Regions from separate parts of the Burkholderia sp. BCC1972 genome, predicted to be linked through region 1. Evidence: predicted binding sites of a transcription regulator. Region 1 holds the regulator's gene; each other region holds the start of a gene.
What was found. Region 1 encodes HrcA, which represses chaperone genes, less so after heat shock. Its sites were predicted from a motif close to TTAGCACTCNNNNNNNNNGAGTGCTAA; they were not measured.

Region 1 (5,334 bases):
TAGTCCACCAGTCCGGGCGAAACCGGCTGTAACAACGCTTACCTGGCAAGTACTAGCTTGGCACAGGTCCGCTGCACTACACTCCACTCAAGCGTCGGAAAAGCGTGTTTACCCCTAGCTGACCGCCGCCTGACATCCACCTGGCGCCGTTTTCACCCTTGATCCCGAGGGGAGTACCGTGAAACTGACCTTTGCGATATCGGTGGTCGCGCTGGTACTCGTTGCCGGCACCACCACCATCTGCCTGTCCGGAGCCGTCACCGACCGCACGACCGAATACGGAAGCGCGCGGGCGACCTTCGACCAGATGTTCAGCTCCCACCAGAAAATCTGTCGATGATGCGCCGGTCGCGCTTCGTCGGCCGGCCGTGCAGTTCGGCCGCCGGCTCGCGATACGTGCGGCGCCGCTCCAGTTCGGCGAGCCGCGCGGCCCGCCCCGCTTCCGTTTCCTCGTAAAGCGTCTGCGCGACGCTCGCAGGCCCGCGCACGTCGCACACGCCCAGCACGGCAATGTGCCAGACGACGCCGTCGATCGCAATCTCGACCTCGTCGCCGACCCGCACGTCCTTGGCCGGCTTGACCGCCGCACCGCCGATCTTCACGTGCCCCTTGTCGACCGCATCGGTCGCGAGCGAGCGCGTCTTGAAGAAGCGGGCCGCCCATAGCCATTTGTCGATGCGCAGCTTCGCACCGGGGTCCGTGGAAATCTTGTAGTTCATGATCAGTTCACCGTTTCGGGCTGCGCGGCCCTGACGGGCCAGCCCTGCAGATTCTCGGCGACGATCTCGCCGAGCGCGCCGATCCATGCGGGCGCGCCGTTCAGGCACGGAATGCGGTGGAAAGTCTTGCCGCCGCCGGCCAGGAACTCGTCGCGCACTTCCATGCCGATTTCCTCGATCGTTTCCAGGCAATCGGCCGTGAAACCGGGACAGAACACGTCGGCCCGCCGCACGCCGGCCTCGCCGAACTCGCGCAGCGTCGGCGCGGTGTACGGCTGCAGCCATTCGGCCTTGCCGAAGCGCGACTGGAACGTGACGCGGCATTCGGTCGTCGACAGCCCGAGCGCGGCCATCAGCAACGCGCCCGTCTGCTGGCACTGGTCGTGATACGGGTCGCCGAGGTCGAGCGTGCGCTTCGGCACGCCGTGGAAACTCAGCACGAGCTTGTCGCCGGCCGCGAAATCGGGCCGGCCGTGCTGCGCCCAGTATTGGCGCACCTGTTCGGCCAGCGCGTGGATATAGGCCGGATGGTCGGCGTAATGCCGCACCGTGCGCACTTCCGGCTGGTTGCGCATGCGCGCGAGTGCGTCGAACGCGGCATCGAAGGCGGTGGCCGTGGTCGACGCCGAGTATTGCGGATACATCGGCATCAGCAGCACGCGCTCGACGCCCGCGCGCTTGAACTGCGCGAGCGCGTGCGAAATGTTCGGGCTGCCGTAGCGCATCGCGTAGTCGACCGTCACGTGATACCCGTTCGACGTGAGCAGGTGCCGCACGCTGTCCGTCTGGCGCTCGGTGTACACGCGCAGCGGCGAACCCTCGGGCATCCAGACGGCCGCGTATTTCTTCGCGGACGCGCGGCCGCGCAGCGGCAGGATCAGCGTGCGCAGCAGCACCTGCCAGACGGCCTGCGGAATCTCGACGACGCGCGGATCCGACAGGAATTCGGCCAGGTAGCGCCGCACCGCGCGCGGCGTGGGTGCGTCGGGCGTGCCGAGATTGATCAGCAGCACACCGATGCGGTGGGCGGCCGCGATGCTCGAAGGCGGCTCAAGATCGAAACGCATGGGCAAGAACGTGCTCGAGGCACGGGACCGGACGGCTCTCAATTATAGCGGGCCGCCCCATGCCGTTCGGCCGACTGTCGGCGCGTGCGGCAATGCGACACGATGACGGGGCGGGATCAGGCGGCCGATCGCAGGCTATTGCTGGCTCAGCGTGAGCGACAGCAGGCGCGCGGTGATGTCGACGATCGGTATCACGCGGTTGTAGGCCATGCGGGTCGGGCCGATCACGCCGAGCGTGCCGACGATCTGCCCGTTCACCTCGTACGGCGCGGTGACGACGCTCATTTCCTCGATCGGCACGAGCGTCGATTCGCCGCCGATGAAGATCTGCACGCCCTGGGCGTGGCTCGACACGTCGAGCAGTTGCAGGAGGCCCGTCTTTTGGTCGAACACGTCGAACAGCTTGCGCAGCCGCGCCATGTCGGACGACAGATCCGCCACTTCGAGCAGGTTGCGCTCGCCGGAAATCAGCACGGTGTCCTCGGTGTCGGGCACCTCGGTACTGGCCGTCACGGCCGCGTGCATCAGCGTGGTCATGTCGCCGCGCAGCTGGTCGATCTCGTCGCGCAGGCGGCGGCGCACCTCGTCGAACGACAGGCCGGCGAAATGCGCATTGATGTAGTTGGACGCCTCGGTCAGCTGCGACGGCGAATAGTCGCGCGGCGTCGCGAGCATCCGGTTCTGCACGTCGCCCTCGGGCGTGACGATGATCAGCAGGATGCGCTTGTCGGACAGGCGCATGAACTCGATCTGCTTGAACACGTGGCTGCGGCGCGGCGTCAGCACGACGCCCGCGAACTGCGACAGGTTCGACAGCACGCTCGCGGCGGCCGCGACCACCCGCTGCTGCGGCTCGCCGGCCTGCAGCGTGTTCTGCACCTGCCGCGCGACGGCCTCGGCGTCGATCGGCGCCTCGACCGTCAGCATCGTGTCGACGAACAGCCGGTAGCCGCGCGGCGTCGGCACGCGCCCGGCCGACGTGTGCGGGCTCGACACGAGGCCGAGCTCCTCCAGGTCGGACATCACGTTGCGGATCGTCGCCGGGCTCAGCTCGAGCCCGGAGTAACGGGACAACGTGCGCGATCCGACTGGCTGACCGTCGGCGATATACCGTTCGATCAGGGTTTTCAGGAGGGTTCGTGCGCGAGGATCTAGCATGGTGGAAAATTTTAGCGCAACCGCGCGACCGCGGCGAGTGGCGTCGCCCACCGTTGCGCGGGCCGGCCCGATCCGGCCCCGCCGGGGCACAACCGGTTCTTTTCGTCAACGAGCTATGGTGTAATGCCGGCATGAAAACCGGTAATCAGTTCAACACCGTCGCGCTCGTCGGCCGAAGCAACACGCCCAACATCGCCGAGCCGCTCGCCACGCTGGCCGCCTGCGTCGCCGGGCAGGGCTTCGAGGTCGTCTTCGAAGCCGAGACCGCGCGCGAGATCGGCATCACCGGCTACCCGGCGCTGACGCCGGCCGAAATCGGGGCGCGCGCCGACGTGGCGGTCGTGCTGGGCGGCGACGGGACGATGCTCGGCATCGGCCGTCAGCTCGCGCCGTACAAGACGCCGCTGATCGGGATCAACCACGGGCGGCTCGGCTTCATCACCGACATCGCGGCGGCCGACATGCAGGCGCTCGTCCCGGTGATCCTGTCGGGCAAGTTCGAGCGCGAGGAACGCGCGCTGCTCGAGGCGCGGATCATGCGCGACGGCGAACCGATCTACCACGCGATTGCGTTCAACGACGTCGTCGTGAACCGCAGCGGCTTCTCCGGGATGGTCGAGCTGCGCGCGTCGGTCGACGGCCGGTACATGTACAACCAGCGTTCGGACGGCCTGATCGTCGCGACGCCGACCGGCTCGACCGCCTACGCGCTGTCGTCGGCCGGCCCGATCCTCCATCCGCAGCTGGCGGGCATCGTGCTCGTGCCGATCGCGCCGCACGCGCTGTCGAACCGGCCGATCGTGCTGCCCGACGATTCGAAAATCGCGATCCAGATCGTCGGCGGGCGCGACGTCAACGTGAACTTCGACATGCAGTCGTTCACGTCGCTCGAACTGAACGACACGATCGAGGTGCGCCGCTCGAAGCACACGGTGCCGTTCCTGCACCCGATCGGCTACAGCTACTACGCGACGCTGCGCAAGAAGCTGCACTGGAACGAACACGCCTCGAACGAAGACGACAAGGCGTCCTGACGCCGCTCCGCCCGACACCATGCTCCGCCACCTCTCGATCCGCGACTTCGTCATCGTCGCCGCGCTCGATCTCGAATTCGACAGCGGCTTTTCCGTCTTCTCCGGCGAAACCGGCGCCGGGAAATCGATCCTGATCGACGCCCTCGCCCTCGCGCTCGGCGAACGCGCCGACGCGAGCGTCGTGCGCACCGGCTGCGGCCGCGCCGACATCACGGCCGAATTCACGCCGCACGACCGCGTCGCGCGCTGGCTCGACGAACACGCGTTCGACACCGAGGACACCGTGATGCTGCGCCGCGTGATCGACGCAAACGGCCGTTCGCGCGCGTTCATCAACGGCACCAGCGCGACGCTCGCGCAGCTGCGCGAACTCGGCGAAATGCTCGTCGACATCCACGGCCAGCACGCGCACCAGCTGCTGATGCGGCCCGATGCCCAGCGCGAGCTGTTCGACACGCACGCGGGGCTCGTCGCCGATGCCGCGAACGTCGCGCGCGCCTGGCGCGTGTGGCGCGACGCGACGCAAGCGATCGACGCCGCGAAGGCGCACGAGCGCGAGCTGCAGCTCGAACGCGAAAAACTCGCGTGGCAGCTCGCCGAGCTCGACAAGCTCGCGCCGCAGCCCGGCGAATGGGACGAAGTCAGCAACGAGCACAAGCGGCTGTCGCATTCGGCGAACCTGATCGAAGGCGTGCGCGGCGCGCTCAACGCACTGTCCGAGTCCGACGACGCGATGCTCGCGCAGCTCGGCGCGATCGTGTCGAAGCTGCGCAGCCTGGCCGACTACGACACGGCGCTCGGCGACGCGCTCGCGTCGCTCGAACCGGCCGAGATCCAGCTGCAGGAAGCCGTCTATTCGCTGTCGCACTACGCGCAGCGCGTCGACCTCGATCCCGAGCGGCTCGCGCAGGTCGAGACGCGCCTCGATGCGCTGCACTCGACCGCCCGCAAGTTCCGGCTGCCGCCCGACACGCTGCACGAGGAACATGCGGCGCGCCGAGCGCAGCTCGCCGCGCTCGACGCGGCCGCCGATCTCGGCGCGCTCGAGGCGGCGCAGGCCAAGGCGCGCGAAGCCTATCTCGCCGATGCCCGGCACCTGTCCAAGGCGCGCGCGCAGGCCGCGAAGGCGCTCGGCACGGCCGTCACCGCCGGCATGCAGGAGTTGTCGATGGCGGGCGGCAGCTTCGAAGTCGCGCTCGTCCCGCTCGCCGACGGCGGCCCGCACGGGCTCGAGCAGGTCGAATTCCGCGTCGCGGGGCACCCGGGCGTGCCGCTGCGGCCGCTCGCGAAGGTCGCGTCGGGCGGCGAACTCGCGCGGATCAGCCTCGCGCTCGCGGTCATTGCCAGCGCGGCAAG
Region 2 (5,334 bases), on a different contig from region 1:
GAGCGCGGTAACGGCCTCGCATACGGTCGATCCCAAAGAAAAACGCGTGACGACTTCCGTCGCCACGCGTTTCCTGTTCCAGCAAGACCGCATGCACACCGGCGAACCGGCGCGCGCAGGCCAACCTCAGAAATCGAACCCCGGCCCGCCTGCACCGGGGCCGCCCGGGCCGGCGACCGGCGCTGCATCCTTCGGCGCTTCGAACACGGTCGCATCGGTCGTCAGCAGCAGGCCGGCCACCGACGCCGCGTTCTGCAGCGCCGTGCGCGTGACCTTGGTCGGATCGAGCACGCCCGATTCGACGAGGTCGCCGTACTCGCCGGTCTGCGCGTTGTACCCGAAGTTGCCCGTGCCTTCCGCGACCTTCGCGACGACGACGCTCGCTTCCTCGCCCGCATTCGTGACGATCTGGCGCAGCGGTTCCTCGAGCGCGCGCAGCACGATCTTGATGCCTGCGTCCTGGTCGGCGTTCACGCCCTTCAGTTCGCGGATCGCTTGCCGCACGCGGATCAGCGCGACGCCGCCGCCCGGCACGATGCCTTCCTCGACGGCCGCGCGCGTGGCGTGCAGCGCGTCGTCGACGCGATCCTTCTTCTCCTTCACTTCGATCTCGGTCGCACCGCCGACCTTGATCACCGCGACGCCGCCCGCGAGCTTCGCGACGCGTTCCTGCAGCTTCTCGCGGTCATAGTCGGACGTGGCTTCTTCGATCTGCACGCGGATCTGCTTCACGCGCGCCTCGATGTTCTTCGCATCGCCCGCGCCGTCGATCACGGTCGTGTTTTCCTTGCCGACCTCGATGCGCTTCGCCTGGCCGAGCTCGGCGAGCGTCGCCTTCTCGAGCGTCAGGCCCGTTTCCTCGGCGATCACCTGGCCGCCGGTGAGGATCGCGATGTCCTCGAGCAGCGCCTTGCGGCGATCGCCGAAGCCCGGCGCCTTGACCGCGACCGTCTTCAGGATCCCGCGGATGTTGTTCACGACGAGCGTCGCGAGCGCTTCGCCTTCGACGTCTTCCGCGATGATCAGCAGCGGGCGGCCCGACTTCGCGACCTGTTCGAGCACCGGCAGCAGGTCGCGGATGTTCGAGATCTTCTTGTCGTGCAGCAGGATGTACGGGCTCTCGATCTCGGCGACCTGCTTGTCCGGATTGTTGATGAAGTACGGCGACAGGTAGCCGCGATCGAACTGCAGCCCTTCGACGACGTCGAGTTCATCCGCGAGCGACTTGCCGTCCTCGACGGTGATCACGCCTTCCTTGCCGACGCGGTCGATCGCTTCGGCGATACGCTGGCCGATCGATTCCTCGCCGTTCGCGGAGATCGTCGCGACCTGCGCGATTTCCTTGCTCGTGGTGGTCGGCTTGCTGATCTTCTTCAATTCGTCGACGGCCGCGGCGACGGCCTTGTCGATGCCGCGCTTCAGGTCGAGCGGGTTGAGCCCGGCCGCCACGTATTTCTGGCCTTCGCGGACGATCGCCTGCGCGAGCACGGTGGCCGTCGTCGTGCCGTCGCCGGCTGCGTCGCTGGTGCGCGACGCGACTTCCTTCACGAGCTGCGCGCCGATGTTCTGCAGCTTGTCCGCGAGTTCGATTTCCTTCGCGACCGATACGCCGTCCTTCGTGACGACGGGTGCGCCGAAGCTGCGTTCGAGCACGACGTTGCGGCCCTTCGGCCCGAGCGTGACCTTCACTGCGTTCGCGAGGATGTTCACGCCTTCGGTCAGCTTCGACCGTGCGATGTCGCTGAAAATGATTTCCTTGGCTGCCATGATTGCGCTCCGTTATTGATTGACGACCGCGACGATGTCTTCCTCGCGCAGCACGAGAAACTCGTTGCCGTCCACTTTGACGGCTTGGCCCGCGTATTTGCCGAACAGCACGCGCTCGCCGACCTGCAGGTCGGGCACGATGCGCTGGCCGTCCGCATCCTTGCGGCCGGGGCCGACGGCAATCACTTCGCCCTGGTCGGGCTTTTCGGCGGCGCTGTCGGGGATCACGATGCCCGACGCGGTGGTGGTTTCCTGGTCGAGACGCTTCACGATCACGCGGTCGTGCAAGGGGCGTAGGCTCATCTTTTCGTCCTGTACGGGTCTGCCGGAATTGGCTGGCACTCTTTAGAAGAGAGTGCTGACGAGTATAAAAATGCGCGGCGGCGCGATCCAATAACGGATTTGCACAAGCATTCGCGCCGTTGTGCAAAGCGCCGGAAGCCGGCTATTGCGACACGGCCTGCTGCGCGGCCGGCGAGCAGACCGGGCGGATCGTCTCGCCGGCCAGCACGCGCTTCACGAACGGAATCGAATTGGCGAGCGATGCGTTCACGGTGCCGTTGTGCTCGCGGCCGGCATACAGGTGTGCCTCGACGGTCGTGCCGGCCGCGCACGCATCCTTCGCGAGCGCGAGTTCGAGCGGCGCCAGCCCGTCGTCGGCGCCCGCGCCGATGAAGACGGGCGTGGCGATCTTCAGCGTCGGGTATTTCAGGAAGTCGTCCCACCATGCCTGCAGCCGCGCATCGCCGCCCGGCTTCACGGTGCTCGCGTGCGTGAGATGCGCGAGCGCCGCATCGTCCTCGAGCGACGCGAGGCAACTGATGCGCGCCTGTTCGAGGATCGGCAGCGCGCGCTCGGTCAGCACTTCGTCGGCGCGCACCGACGGGTCGACCTGCTGCGCGGACAGCACCGAATAGAACTGGTACGCGAGTGTCGGATCGACGCGCTCGGGATCGCGCCGGTACGCCGTCTCGAACTTCGGCAGCGACGCGAGCGTGGAGCGTGAAGCGTTGTAGATCGTCCCGGTCGCGACGGTCGCACGGATCGCGAGTTCGGGCGCATAGGCGGGCGCGTAGCCGGCTGCCGCGATCACGGCCGAGCCGCCTTGCGACTGGCCGACGAGCACGACTTCGTTCGCGAGGCCCGGCACGCCGCCGAGCACCGCGCGCACGCTGTCGAGCAACGTGTAGCTGTTCGAACGATTGTTGAGCTGCGGGTTCGGGCCGGGGGTGCCGAGGCCCTGGTAGTCGGTCGCCACGACCGCGAACCCTTGCTGAAGCCACGCATTCAGGTAGCGCACGTCGCGATACGATCGGCCGAACCAGGACGGCGCGCAGATGTCGGCCATCCCGAACGTGCCGTGCGCCCATGCGACGATCGGCCAGCCGCCGGCCGGCGGCGTGCCGCGCGGCACGAACAGCGCGCCCGACACGGCTATCGGCGTGTGGCCGCCGACACCGTCGGTCGATGCATACAGGATGCGCAGTTGCCGCGCGGCGCTCGCGAGCCCGAGCGTCGCGGGCAGCGGTTCGGAACGCAGCAGCACGCCGGGCGTGGCCGGAATGTCGCGATCCCATGTGTAGAACGCGGACACGCGGCCGTCGCCCTGCAACGGATCGGGTGCGGGAACACGGCCGGGTGAAGCCGCGTGCGAAACGACGGAAGGCACGGCGAGCGCCGATGCGAGCAGCGTGCGTGCGGCGAGGCCGCGCAGGGGAAGGAGCGTCATGGTCGGAAGGAGATCGGTGAGAGCGGATGAGCCAGCCATGCAGGGCCGGCGCGGGCCGACCACGATGCAAGTTTCGAACCAGCGTGCTCGTTGCGTACGCCGCGCATGGCGTGGCGGGCGATCGATCGGCGCTGCGCGGGGCATGCACGCGCACCGGCTGCGCGTCGTGCAGCAATCCCGACCGGCACGTTGTTGCTCCCGCAACAGACGCACGTGCCCGGACGGCTCCGCGCGTGTCGTCCGGGCGCGCCCGCGCTGCGTCGGCCGGCCTGTGCCGCCTGCATCGCCGGCTGGCACGATTGCTGCTGATCCGGTGGTCGTGCGTCGCTGCGTTGCGACGCGAGTCCATCCGTCCACCCGATCAAGGAAACCGTCTTCATGTCCGTCACCCAAGCCATCGACAGCGGCGAACTCGTGGCATTCGTCGAGCGCGCGACGCGCGAATTCACGCAGGCCGAGCGTGTGCTGAAGGAAACGCGCACGCTGTCCGCGACCAACACGTTCCAGGCGTTCCAGCGCGTGCCGGGCACGGAACTCGTCGTCGCGCTGTCCGCACCGAGCCCGTGGGCTGCGTCGCAGGAGATCCAGCCCGTCGTCGTGACGCTCGAAGGCGACGTACTGCACGGCGACGCGCGCGCGGGCGGCAACGGCCCGCGCTACGCGGGCGTGTTCCGCGAGGCGCCGGAAGTCGACGTCGTGATTCACGTCCACGGTCCGTACCTCGGCGCATGGGCGAGCGCGCATCGTCCGCTGCCGATCCGCTACGCGCCGACCGCGCGCTACACGCGGGCCCGCGAAATCCCGGTCTATGTCGATCGCCGTCCCGGCGAGCCGCGCTTCATCGTCGATACGATCCGGCGCGATCCCGACGTGCCGGCGATCATCGAGGCGAACGGCGGTGCGACGTTCTGGGGCAAGTCGATCCTCGACGTGTCGAAGTACATCCTGATCCTCGAGGAAGCCGCGTACTTCCAGGCGCTCGCCGAACCGCTCGGCGGCTCGCTCGACTTCGGGCCGGGCGCGCTCGAACAGCAATGGAAGATGACCGGGCTGGCATGACGCGGTGCGGCGGCCGGCGCAATCCGGCCGCCGTCATACCGATAGCTCGATGAATTGGTTCGTTGCCGGCGCGCGTCTTGCTATCGTCGAACCTTCCCCGTTCAACTCGCCGGTCGTGCCATGGCCATCTTCAGCTTGCCGGACCCGACTTCGCACGCGATCACGATCCGCGCGAAGGCACTGACGTTCGACGACCCCAAATCGCGCGTGCTGCTCGAACGCATCCAGCTCGTCGCACCGAGCGATGCGACGGTGCTCGTCACCGGCGAAAGCGGCACCGGCAAGGAGCTGATCGCGCGCCTCGTGCATTCGCTGAGCGAGCGCCGCGACGGACCGTTCGTCGCGGTCAACTGCGGCGCGTTCTCCGAGACGCTGATCGAAAGCGAGCTGTTCGGCCACGAACGCGGCGCGTTCACCGGCGCGATCAACAGCCAGCCCGGCTGGTTCGAATCCGCGAATCGCGGCACGCTCTTTCTCGATGAAGTGGGCGACCTGCCGCTGTCCGCACAGGTCAAGCTGCTGCGCGTGCTGCAGGAGCGCGAGGTGACGCCGGTCGGCTCGCGCAAGACCGTGAAGATCGACGTGCGGCTGGTCGCGGCGACCAACGTGAATCTCGAAGCCGCGGTGCGCGCGGGCAATTTCCGCGAGGACCTGTACTACCGGCTCAACGTCGTGAAGCTGAGCCTGCTGCCGCTGCGCGAGCGGCCCGGCGACATCGCGCCGCTGATCGAACATTTCATCGACACCTACGCGAAGCGGCTGCGCGTGACCGCGCCGAC
Region 3 (5,334 bases), on a different contig from region 1:
GCCGCGTCGTCGAGCGCTGCAACCAGATTCCCGTGCATCCGCGCCACCCGTACGCGGGCGATCTCGTGTTCACCGCGTTCTCGGGCTCGCACCAGGACGCGATCCGCAAGGGCTTCGCGCAGCAGCGCCCCGACGCGGTCTGGGAAGTGCCGTACCTGCCGATCGACCCGGCCGACCTCGGCCGCAGCTACGACGCGGTGATCCGCGTGAACAGCCAGTCCGGCAAGGGTGGTGCGACGTTCCTGCTCGAACGCGGCATGGGCTTCACGCCGACGCGCCGCGTGCAGATCGAATTCAGCCACGCGGTGCAGACGCTCGCCGACACATCGGGCGAGGAAGTGACGGGCGACGCGATCTGCGCGCTGTTCGCACGCGAATTCTTCGAGACCGACGGTCCGGCCGCGCGCAACGGCAGCGGCGCTCGCTGGCAGAACCGCGAGATCGCGGCAGCGGCGCCCGCCGCCGATGCGACGCCCGAAGACACCGTGCGACGTTTCGCCGCGGCATTCGCGGCGGCCGCCGGCGCCGCGATCGACGTGGCGTCGTGCGAATCCGTGCGCACGACGGACGGACGGTTCGCGGTATCGGCCGGCTGCCGGGTCGGCGACGCGCCGCTGCGGCACGGCGTCGGCCTGCATGCCGATGCGGCGAGCGCCGCGCTCGACGCGGTCGTCAGCGCGATCAACCGCTCGGCCTGGCACTGCGCGGATCGCCGCGCGGCAGCCTGACGGCCGGCATCGACTCATGGTTTCAAACGTCAGCGAGCGGGGCGTGACCGCCCGTGCGCCGCGCGATCCGCGCCGCACGGGCCAGCAAAAAGCGGCCCAGAAGGCCGCTCGATCGGGAGACACGAAAAGGAGCGCGACGCGCGCTCATGTCTCGGTTGCGCACCGCGTCGCCTGCCACGCGAGCAGGCACCAGCGCCCCTGCTCCTCGGTATGGACGGACGTATAGGCAATCGGAAATACCAGGCCGCCGTTGTTCGTTTCCATCTCGATCAACGCGCGCCCGGTGACGACGCAGGTTTCGCCGCCGGCCGGCAGCACGTCCTGCGACTGGATCTCGATCTGGCGGTAGCGGCGGCGACCGGCGACGATGGCATCGATGAACTGCTGCTTGGTTTCGCGTTTGCCGTTGGTGTGTACGAAGAACACCTTGTCCGACAGCAGCGCGTCGAGCGCCTCGCCGTCCCCGTCCACCATCGCCCGGAACCGATCGCGCTCGAGCGCGCGGATCGCATCGACCACCTTCGCCATCGCCTGACTCCTCGGCAACGCGCCCGCCGTGCGCGGGCGTGCGGATCAGAAGTTGTACTGCACGTAGAACTGGTGGAAATTTATACCAGGATTCGGCTCTTTGATACCCGCGTTAGACACATGTTCAAAACGGTAGCCGACCTGATACTGTTGCCGTTGGCCGAACTGCACGCCGACGCCCGCGGTCGGTGCGAACTGGAACGCGGTCGATAGCGAGAAATTGTTCGAAATCGTCGGATGAGTCAGGAGCCGGACGCCACCGCCGGCCTCGATGAACGGGCGAACCTCCCCCGCGCTCCTGATGAAGCGGAACATCGGCGTGACGCCGAATTCGCCGATGCTGCTGTGGACGTTGCCGCCCGTGTGCCAGTAGCCGACGTGCCCTTCGACGACGAACGCGAAGTGCCAGCCGCCGACCTGCCACCAGTTCCAGCCCGGATCCCACACGACACCGAGATCGCCCTTGTCGATCCCGCGGCGATCCGAAAACCCGCCGCCCGCCTGGATCCCCCATCGATCCGCGAACGCCGCGCCCGATCCGCCCAGAAGTGACGCCGCCAGCAACGCATGCAGCGCAAGCCGGCTGCGGGGTCGGCGATTCTTCTTGTTGTTCATTCTGACACTCCAACTTTTTGGGTTGAATGGAGCCGGCCGCGACGGCCTGGCCCGAGCGAACTGAATGGTATGGTAAAGGACTTTTCGGATCGGCATCACGAAGCGAAATGGCTTCCTTCCAAAACGACAAAAATCGAAATCGTCTACCGATTACCATCAGAAACAACGGCTTACGGAACTTCGCGCCCCACCCCGTGTCGCAGATTAGACTATCGATTCGACTTCTTTGATAGAAAAATCGGGAACTCGGATGCCCCCGCCCGCTCTAAGGAATTAGCACTCGTCTTGCGGGAGTGCTAAGATGGCCCACGGAATCTCATTCGAGACCGGGGGTTTGTCCCTGATTCCAAAGGAGTTTTTAGTGAGCAACGCCCTGACCCTCCCGAACACCCTGAGCCCGGCGCCGGCCAAGGCCGAATCGGCAGGCTCGCTGGCGCTCGCAGCCCAATCGATGTTGCCCGGCCAGCTCGGCAACATCGACGCGTATATCCAGGCCGTCAACCGCATCCCGCTGCTGACCGCCGAAGAGGAACGCCAGTACGCAACCGAATTCCGTGAAGACAACAACCTCGACTCGGCGCGCCGCCTCGTGCTGTCGCACCTGCGTCTGGTCGTGTCGATCGCGCGCAACTATCTCGGCTACGGCCTGCCGCACGGCGACCTGATCCAGGAAGGCAACATCGGCCTGATGAAGGCGGTGAAGCGCTTCGACCCGGCGCAAAACGTGCGCCTGGTGTCGTACGCGATCCACTGGATCAAGGCCGAGATCCACGAGTACATCCTGCGCAACTGGCGCATGGTGAAGGTCGCGACGACGAAGGCGCAGCGCAAGCTGTTCTTCAACCTGCGCAGCCACAAGAAGTCCATGCAGGCGATGACGCCCGAGGAAATCGACGGTCTCGCGCAGGAGCTCAACGTCAAGCGCGAAGAAGTGACCGAGATGGAAACGCGCCTGTCGGGCGGCGACATCGCGCTCGAGGGCCAAGTGGAAGACGGCGAGGAGTCGTACGCGCCGATCGCCTACCTGGCCGACTCGCACAACGAGCCGACCGCCGTGCTCGCCGCACGTCAGCGCGACATGCTGCAGACGGACGGCATCGCGCAGGCGCTCGAGGCGCTCGATGCGCGCAGCCGCCGCATCATCGAGGCGCGCTGGCTGCACGTCGACGACGACGGCTCGGGCGGCTCGACGCTGCACGATCTCGCGGCCGAATTCGGCGTATCCGCGGAACGCATCCGCCAGATCGAAGCGAGCGCGATGAAAAAGATGCGCACTGCCCTCGCCGAATACGCGTAAATCCCCGGCGATTCAGAGCGCCTCATCGAAAACCGCTGCCCCTCCGGCAGCGGTTTTTTTTCGCCCGTCTTTTCGCGTGTTTTCACACGCTTCCGCGCGTGTTTTTCCGCCTGCTTTTCCGCCTGTTTCTCCGCCGATTAATTGACCTGATTCATCAGGTATATGGTCGTTTCCGGGCCCCTTCCGCATAAGCTTGATCTGCCTCAACTTTTGCCCCGCGTTTCGCGACGGTCTGCCGCAGCGCAGCACTCGGCATCGGAAAGCCGTCCTTTTAAAATTGGCATGTCTGGCGCAAAAGGATTAAAACAGCTTCACGGCCGTCATAAATCCGACGTAAAGTCGCCCCAAATCCGACGTAAATCGATTCAGGATAATCGCCTTGATCTCGATCAATAAAAGGCCTGCGCCGCCGTCGTCCCCGCGACCGCCCGGCACGATCGGCTGGCGCGCGCGCATCGCCGCGTGGGCACGCGGCCCGACCCTCGCCCGCGACATCACCCTGGTGCTGATCGTCAAGCTGATCCTCCTGATGTCGCTCAAATACGCATTCTTCAATCATCCGCAGGCCGAGCACATGTCGCTTCCGCCTGCCGCCGTGGCCGAGAAGCTGCTCTCGGTACCGGCGCCTGCATCTACCGAGGGAGACCACCATGATAAGTAGTGAAGTCGTCGATCTGTCACGTCTGCAGTTCGGCATCACGGCGCTCTACCACTTCCTGTTCGTGCCGTTGACGCTCGGCCTGTCCTGGCTGCTCGTCATCATGGAAGCCGTCTACGTGATGACCGGCAAACAGGTCTACAAGGACATGACCCAGTTCTGGGGCAAGCTGTTCGGGATCAACTTCGCGATGGGCGTGACGACCGGCATCACGCTCGAATTCCAGTTCGGTACGAACTGGTCGTACTACTCGCACTATGTCGGCGACATCTTCGGCGTGCCGCTCGCGGTCGAAGGCCTGATGGCGTTCTTCCTCGAATCGACGTTCGTCGGCCTGTTCTTCTTCGGCTGGAACCGCCTGTCGAAGGTCAAGCACCTGATGGTCACGTTCCTCGTCGCGCTGGGCTCGAACCTGTCCGCGCTGTGGATCCTCGTCGCCAACGGCTGGATGAACAACCCGGTCGGCGCCGAGTTCAACTATCAGACGATGCGCATGGAGATGACGAGCCTGTTCGACGTGCTGTTCAACCCCGTCGCGCAGGTAAAGTTCGTGCACACCGTGTCGGCCGGCTACGTGTCGGCGGCGATGTTCGTGCTCGGCGTGTCGTCGTGGTACCTGCTGAAGAAGCGCGACGTCGACTTCGCGCTGCGCTCGTTCGCGGTCGCGGCCGGCTTCGGCCTCGCGGCGACGCTGTGCGTGATCGTGCTTGGCGACGAATCGGGTTATACGACCGGCGAAGTGCAGAAGATGAAGCTCGCCGCGATCGAATCCGAATGGGAAACGCAGCCGGCGCCCGCCTCGTTCACGCTGATCGGGATTCCGAACCAGGAAGAACAGCGCACCGACTACGCGATCAAGATCCCGTACGCGCTCGGCCTGATCGCGACGCGCTCGATCGACGAACCGGTGATCGGCCTGCGCGAACTCGCGAAGCACAGCGAGGAGCACATCCAGAGCGGGATGGTCGCGTACGGCGCGCTGCAGAAGATCAAGCAGGGCGACACGAGCGACGCGACCCGCGCGCTGTTCGACCAGCACAAGCAGTATCTCGGCTACGGGCTGATGCTCAAGCAGTTCACGCCGAACGTGGTCGATGCAACGCCCGAGCAGATCAAGGCCGCCGCGAAGAAGACGATCCCGCCGGTCGCGCCCGTGTTCTTCTCGTTCCGGATCATGGTGGCCCTCGGCTTCCTGTTCGTCGCGACGTTCATTGCCGCGTTCTGGTTCTGCGCGCGCCGCGAACTGCTGCAGGACAACCGCCGCTGGTTCCTGCGCTATGCGGTGTGGGCGATCCCGCTGCCGTGGATCGCGATCGAATTCGGCTGGATCGTCGCCGAACTCGGCCGCCAGCCGTGGACGATCGCCGGCGTGCTGCCGACGCACCTGTCCGCGTCGAGCCTGCAGCCGTCCGACCTGTACCTGAGTCTCGCGGGCTTCATCCTGTTCTACACCGCCCTGTTCGTCATCGAGATCAAGCTGATGTTCAAGTACGCGCGCCTCGGCCCGT
Region 4 (5,334 bases), 150 kb from region 1:
TCCTGGCGCTCGCGCTGTGGGGCGCAAGCGGCTACGCGTCGGCACTGGGCGCCCCGGCACGATATGCGCTGGCGCTTGCCGTGGTGTGGGCGACCATGCCTGTCGTATGGGCCCACTCCGGATATTCGATGCTGTCGATCGGCATCGCGCTGTTACCGCTTTACTTATGGACAACACATCGCCTTTGCAACGCGATCGATACGAACGGCTCGCGGACGATCGCGATGTTGGGGATGACACTCGTCGCCGTCGCCTGCCTGGCCGTCTTCACCGACGGTTATACGTTCGTCATGTTCGCTTTCGGCGCACTCGTCCAGTACGCGGGCCGGATCGCGCAGCCGGGCGGCCGCAGGATACGCCGGCTCGCAGTCGGTGTGCCGCTATATGCCGCGGGCTTTGGAATCGCGTTCGTGCTTTACCAGCAATATGTCGGCACACAAAGCTTCGCCGCCGATCCGCTGTCCGTATTTCGCGGCTTCGGCGTGGACGTCACCATGCTCGTCCGGCCGACGCAAGGGCTCTTGTGGTTATGGGATGCGCTGCGCGTGAGCGCCCCGAGAAGCGACGCAGCGTACTTCGGCGACGCATCCGTGTGGTTCACCACGTTCGTCTCGCCTGTCGTCATTGCGGGCGTGGCCGGACTCGCGCTGACGAAAGACCGCGCCTGCGGCGTCCCGTTGCTGGTGCTTGGCATCCTGGCAACGTACCTCGCACTCGGCCCGTCCCTGAAAGTCGATTCCGTACGCCCCGATGCCGACCGGGCCGCAGGCAATTTCCAGGCGACGATGCCACCCGAATACGCTATCGCGCCCACCGGAACGGCCTATCTGTCGACTCACGTACCAGGCTTCAAGAACATGCGCGCATCCTACCGCTGGAGCGCACTGACTGCGTTCGCGTTCTGGGCGCTGTTCATCCTGCTGATCACGGAGCTGTCGCGCCGCGACAAACACAACGTTGCGTGGTTGCTGCTGGGTCTGATGCTCACATCGAACCTGCCGAATCCGGATTCCCGCCTCGTGTATTCCGAAGTGCGTCACTACGAGCGGCAGGTGCCGCTACATGCACCGCTGGACTTCCGCGACCAGTTTGCGATGCTCGATCGGTCAATCGTTGCAGACTTCCGGCAGGACGCTCCGAAAGATGGCATCACGGCATTCGTTCCACAGGGCAACGACTTTCTGGCCGCCTATCTGGCCGCGACGTCCGATACGCGCACGTACAACGTTGGTGGTGACAAGAACGTCGCGCTCGCGCAAACGCACTGGCCTGCATCCATCTCGACGCTGTTTTCGTCCGACACGGCGATGCTCGCCGACAACATCGAACACGTGCTGACGGACCGTAGTGCAAATGCCGTTGCCATCAGCTATGTCGATCTGCTATGGAATGCCCATCGATGGCCGCCATCGTCGGCTGAACTGGACCACGCTCGCACACGCTATGCTGCCGTGGTCAACGCGCTCTCGGCCAATCCCCGCTTCGTCGTTAAAACACGCCCCTACTACACCTTGATCACGCCGCGTCAATGACACGGTCATCGCGCGGTCCACTTTCCACCTTGCACCAAAATCCTCGCGCCAATAAAAAAGACCCGCATCGCTGCGGGTCTTTTCTTTTGGCTGGAGCGCGCATCGCTGCGCGCCCCGGACACCATCGACCGAAGTCGATTACATGTCCATGCCCATGCCGCCCATGCCGCCCGGCATGCCGCCCGGCATCGGTGCATCTTCCTTCGGCAGTTCTGCGACAGCTGCGTCCGTCGTCAGCAGCAGGCCTGCAACCGAAGCTGCGTTCTGCAGTGCGGTGCGCGTGACCTTGGTCGGGTCGACGACGCCGGCTTCAACCATGTCGACGTACTCGCCCGTTGCTGCGTTGTAGCCGTAGTTGCCCGTACCGGCAGCCACTGCCGCCACGACGACGCTGGCTTCTTCGCCACCGTTCGTGACGATCTGGCGCAGCGGCTCTTCCATTGCGCGCAGCACGATCTTGATGCCGGCGTTCTGGTCGGCGTTCGCGCCGGTCAGGCCTGCGATCGCGGTGCGAGCGCGGATCAGCGCAACGCCGCCACCTGCCACGATGCCTTCTTCCACAGCTGCGCGCGTTGCGTGCAGTGCGTCTTCGACACGTGCCTTCTTTTCCTTCATTTCGACTTCGGTCGCAGCACCGACCTTGATCACTGCAACGCCGCCGGCCAGCTTGGCCACGCGCTCTTGCAGCTTTTCACGGTCGTAGTCCGACGTCGCTTCTTCGATTTGCGCGCGCACTTGCTTCACGCGTGCTTCGATGTTCACGGCTTCGCCTGCGCCGTCGATGATCGTCGTGTTTTCCTTGCCCACTTCGATACGCTTCGCCTGGCCCAGTTCTGCCAGCGTTGCCTTCTCGAGCGTCAGGCCGGTTTCTTCGGCGATCACTTGGCCGCCCGTCAGGATCGCGATGTCTTCCAGCATCGCCTTGCGACGATCACCGAAGCCAGGCGCCTTGACCGCAACGGTCTTCAGGATGCCGCGGATGTTGTTCACGACCAGCGTCGCGAGCGCTTCGCCTTCGATGTCTTCAGCGATGATCAGCAGCGGACGGCCAGCCTTCGCGACTTGCTCGAGCACCGGCAGCAGATCGCGGATGTTCGACACCTTCTTGTCGTGCAGCAGCACGAACGGGTTGTCGAGGACGGCGACTTGCTTTTCCGGGTTGTTGATGAAGTACGGCGACAGGTAGCCGCGGTCGAATTGCATGCCTTCGACGACGTCGAGTTCGTCGGCCAGCGACTTGCCGTCTTCGACGGTGATGACGCCTTCCTTGCCGACCTTGTCCATCGCTTCAGCGATGCGATCGCCGATCGACGTGTCGCTGTTCGCCGAGATCGAGCCGACCTGTGCGATTTCCTTGTTGGTCGTGCACGGCTTGCTGATCTTCTTCAGCTCTTCGACAGCCGCTGCGACTGCCTTGTCGATGCCGCGCTTCAGGTCCATCGGGTTCATGCCCGATGCGACGTACTTCATGCCTTCGCGGACGATCGATTGCGCGAGGACGGTTGCCGTCGTCGTGCCGTCGCCTGCGTTGTCGCTGGTCTTGGAAGCGACTTCCTTGACCATTTGCGCGCCCATGTTCTGGAGCTTGTCCTTCAGCTCGATTTCCTTCGCGACCGACACACCGTCCTTGGTGACCGTCGGGCCGCCGAAGCTGCGCTCGAGCACCACGTTGCGGCCCTTCGGACCCAGCGTGACCTTGACTGCGTTGGCGAGAATGTTCACGCCTTCGACCATCTTCGAACGGGCGGAATCGCCGAATACGACGTCTTTAGCTGCCATCTTCTAACTCCTTGAATTCTTGGGAATATGTACCGTCGGAGGACGCTTACTTGGCGTTGACCACGGCCATGATGTCTTCTTCGCGCATGACCAGCAGTTCGTTGCCGTCGACCTTGACGGTCTGGCCTGCGTACTTGCCGAACAGGACGCGATCGCCGACCTTCACGTCGAGCGCGATCGGGGCGCCCTTGTCGTCGCGCTTGCCCGGGCCGACGGCCAGGACTTCGCCCTGGTCCGGCTTTTCAGCAGCGGCGTCGGGGATCACGATGCCCGAGGCGGTCTTGGTTTCCTGATCCAGGCGCTTGACGATCACGCGATCGTGCAAAGGACGAAGGTTCATATTCACTCCTCTCTTGACTGAGATTGAAGAACGCTTAGGGAATCTGCCCGGCTTGTCGCCCGGCAGAGAATTGTTAGCACTCTCGTGCAGCGAGTGCTAATTATATGGACGGGTTTTGACAAATTCAAGAAGGGAAACCGGACGAATTTTCAACGCGGCACCGCAGCGGGGAAAACACCCGAAAATCACAAAAAACCCTTTCAAAACAAGACTCCGACCCACGCTACCCGGCCCGACACACGAGCCCGCGCGGCCCGCGATTCGCATCCAGCCCCGTTTGGACACCGGGTAAGCACGGAGTTCCTGCGACCGGCGGCATCGCATCGAAAAACCTGCACAGGCGCCGATTCCGTCCGCCGCAACATGCCCGCTCACCGCGCCCGACGACCGTCGCGCCCGCTCCCCGGCGATCCATCGCTACGCATCTAAGCATTCATTTTCATTACGCCGATATTTACGTTCCTCCTCCCGAAAAACACCCATCGGGCCTCTTCCGTAAGGCATCCCATTACATTCAGTAATTTAGATGCGAATCATTCTCGTTTACATTGACTTTCTCATTTGAGACTCCTACGATGCGCCGCGTTGCGCTCTTCTTCATGCCCTGGCCGATCGGTGCCGAGCGTCGGGACAGCGACCGACAAGCAGGACTCCAAACCAATTAGAAACAGGGATTTGATATGAAGGTTGTGTCGTTCCATGGAGACCGCGTCCGTGCCAGGATGCGCCCCGCCGCCTGTGCGGCCGTCCTCGCGTGTGCATCGTTCGCGAGCGGCGCCGCGTTCGCCGCCGCGTCGGTCGATGCGCAGCCCGAAGCACCCGAGGCCGACCTCGCGATCCAGGCGAAGCCGACCGACATGTGGACCGGCATCTGGACGCGCCAGAGCCTGCTCGGCGACATGGGCGGCATCCGCCCGTGGCTCGGCAAGTACGGCGCGACGCTGCAGATCACCGAAACCAGCGAATACCTCGCGAACCTGCGCGGCGGCCTGAACCGCGGCGGCACGTACGACGGGCTGACGACCGCGACGCTGACGGTCGATACGCAGAAGGCGATCGGCCTGCCCGGCGGCACCTTCAACGTCAGCGCGCTGCAGATCCACGGCAGCAACCTGAGTGCGCGCAATCTCGGCACGCTCAACACCGCGAGCGGCATCGAGGCGCAGGACACGACGCGCCTGTGGGAGCTCTGGTACCAGCAGTCGTTCCTCGACAAGCGCGTCGACGTGAAGATCGGCCAACAAAGCCTGGACCAGGAATTCATGGTCAGCACGTATGCGAACACGTTCGTCAACACGATGTTCGGCTGGCCCGCGCTGCCGTCGTACGATCTGCCGAACGGCGGCCCCGCCTATCCGCTCGCGGGCCTCGGCGTGCGCGTGCGCGCGCAGATCACGCCGAAGCTCACCGCGCTCGCGGGCGTGTTCGACGGCGATCCGCTCGGCAACAACCCCGGCAACCTGAGCGGCACGAACTTCAACCTGCACAACGGCACGCTCTATATCGGCGAGCTGCAATACGCGCTGAACCAGCCGTCCGACGGCGAAATGGACACCGGCCACTCGAACGGGCTGCCGGGCACCTACAAGATCGGCGTCTGGTATCACAACGGCCGCTTCGCGGACCAGGGCATCGGCACCGACGGGCTGTCGCTCGCCGATCCTGCTTCGAACGGCAATGCGC

Region 2: U5798_RS13090 (co-chaperone GroES) is a predicted target of HrcA. The motif match lies at 2,103-2,129, and genes of this name have one in related genera.
Region 3: rpoH (RNA polymerase sigma factor RpoH) is a predicted target of HrcA. The motif match lies at 2,145-2,171, and genes of this name have one in related genera.
Region 4: groES (co-chaperone GroES) is a predicted target of HrcA. The motif match lies at 3,725-3,751, and genes of this name have one in related genera.

Annotation. Positions count from the first base shown of each region.
Region 1 is NZ_CAJPGH010000005.1:80,985-86,318, reverse strand. Features, by position in the region: gene U5798_RS09885 (hypothetical protein) at 179-340, shown strand; gene U5798_RS09880 (RNA-binding S4 domain-containing protein) at 312-719, opposite strand; gene hemH (ferrochelatase) at 722-1,786, opposite strand; gene hrcA (heat-inducible transcriptional repressor HrcA) at 1,922-2,944, opposite strand; gene U5798_RS09865 (NAD kinase) at 3,076-3,978, shown strand; gene recN (DNA repair protein RecN) at 3,998-5,334, shown strand, end outside.
Region 2 is NZ_CAJPGH010000007.1:97,957-103,290, forward strand. Features, by position in the region: gene groL (chaperonin GroEL) at 127-1,767, opposite strand; gene U5798_RS13090 (co-chaperone GroES) at 1,780-2,070, opposite strand; gene U5798_RS13095 (lipase family protein) at 2,213-3,496, opposite strand; gene U5798_RS13100 (class II aldolase/adducin family protein) at 3,875-4,555, shown strand; gene U5798_RS13105 (sigma-54 interaction domain-containing protein) at 4,676-5,334, shown strand, end outside.
Region 3 is NZ_CAJPGH010000010.1:40,238-45,571, forward strand. Features, by position in the region: gene leuA (2-isopropylmalate synthase) at 1-728, shown strand, start outside; gene U5798_RS16260 (nuclear transport factor 2 family protein) at 873-1,256, opposite strand; gene U5798_RS16265 (acyloxyacyl hydrolase) at 1,302-1,871, opposite strand; gene rpoH (RNA polymerase sigma factor RpoH) at 2,233-3,168, shown strand; gene cydP (cytochrome oxidase putative small subunit CydP) at 3,548-3,829, shown strand; gene U5798_RS16280 (cytochrome ubiquinol oxidase subunit I) at 3,819-5,334, shown strand, end outside.
Region 4 is NZ_CAJPGH010000005.1:232,477-237,810, reverse strand. Features, by position in the region: gene U5798_RS10525 (hypothetical protein) at 1-1,532, shown strand, start outside; gene groL (chaperonin GroEL) at 1,671-3,311, opposite strand; gene groES (co-chaperone GroES) at 3,358-3,651, opposite strand; gene U5798_RS10510 (carbohydrate porin) at 4,374-5,334, shown strand, end outside.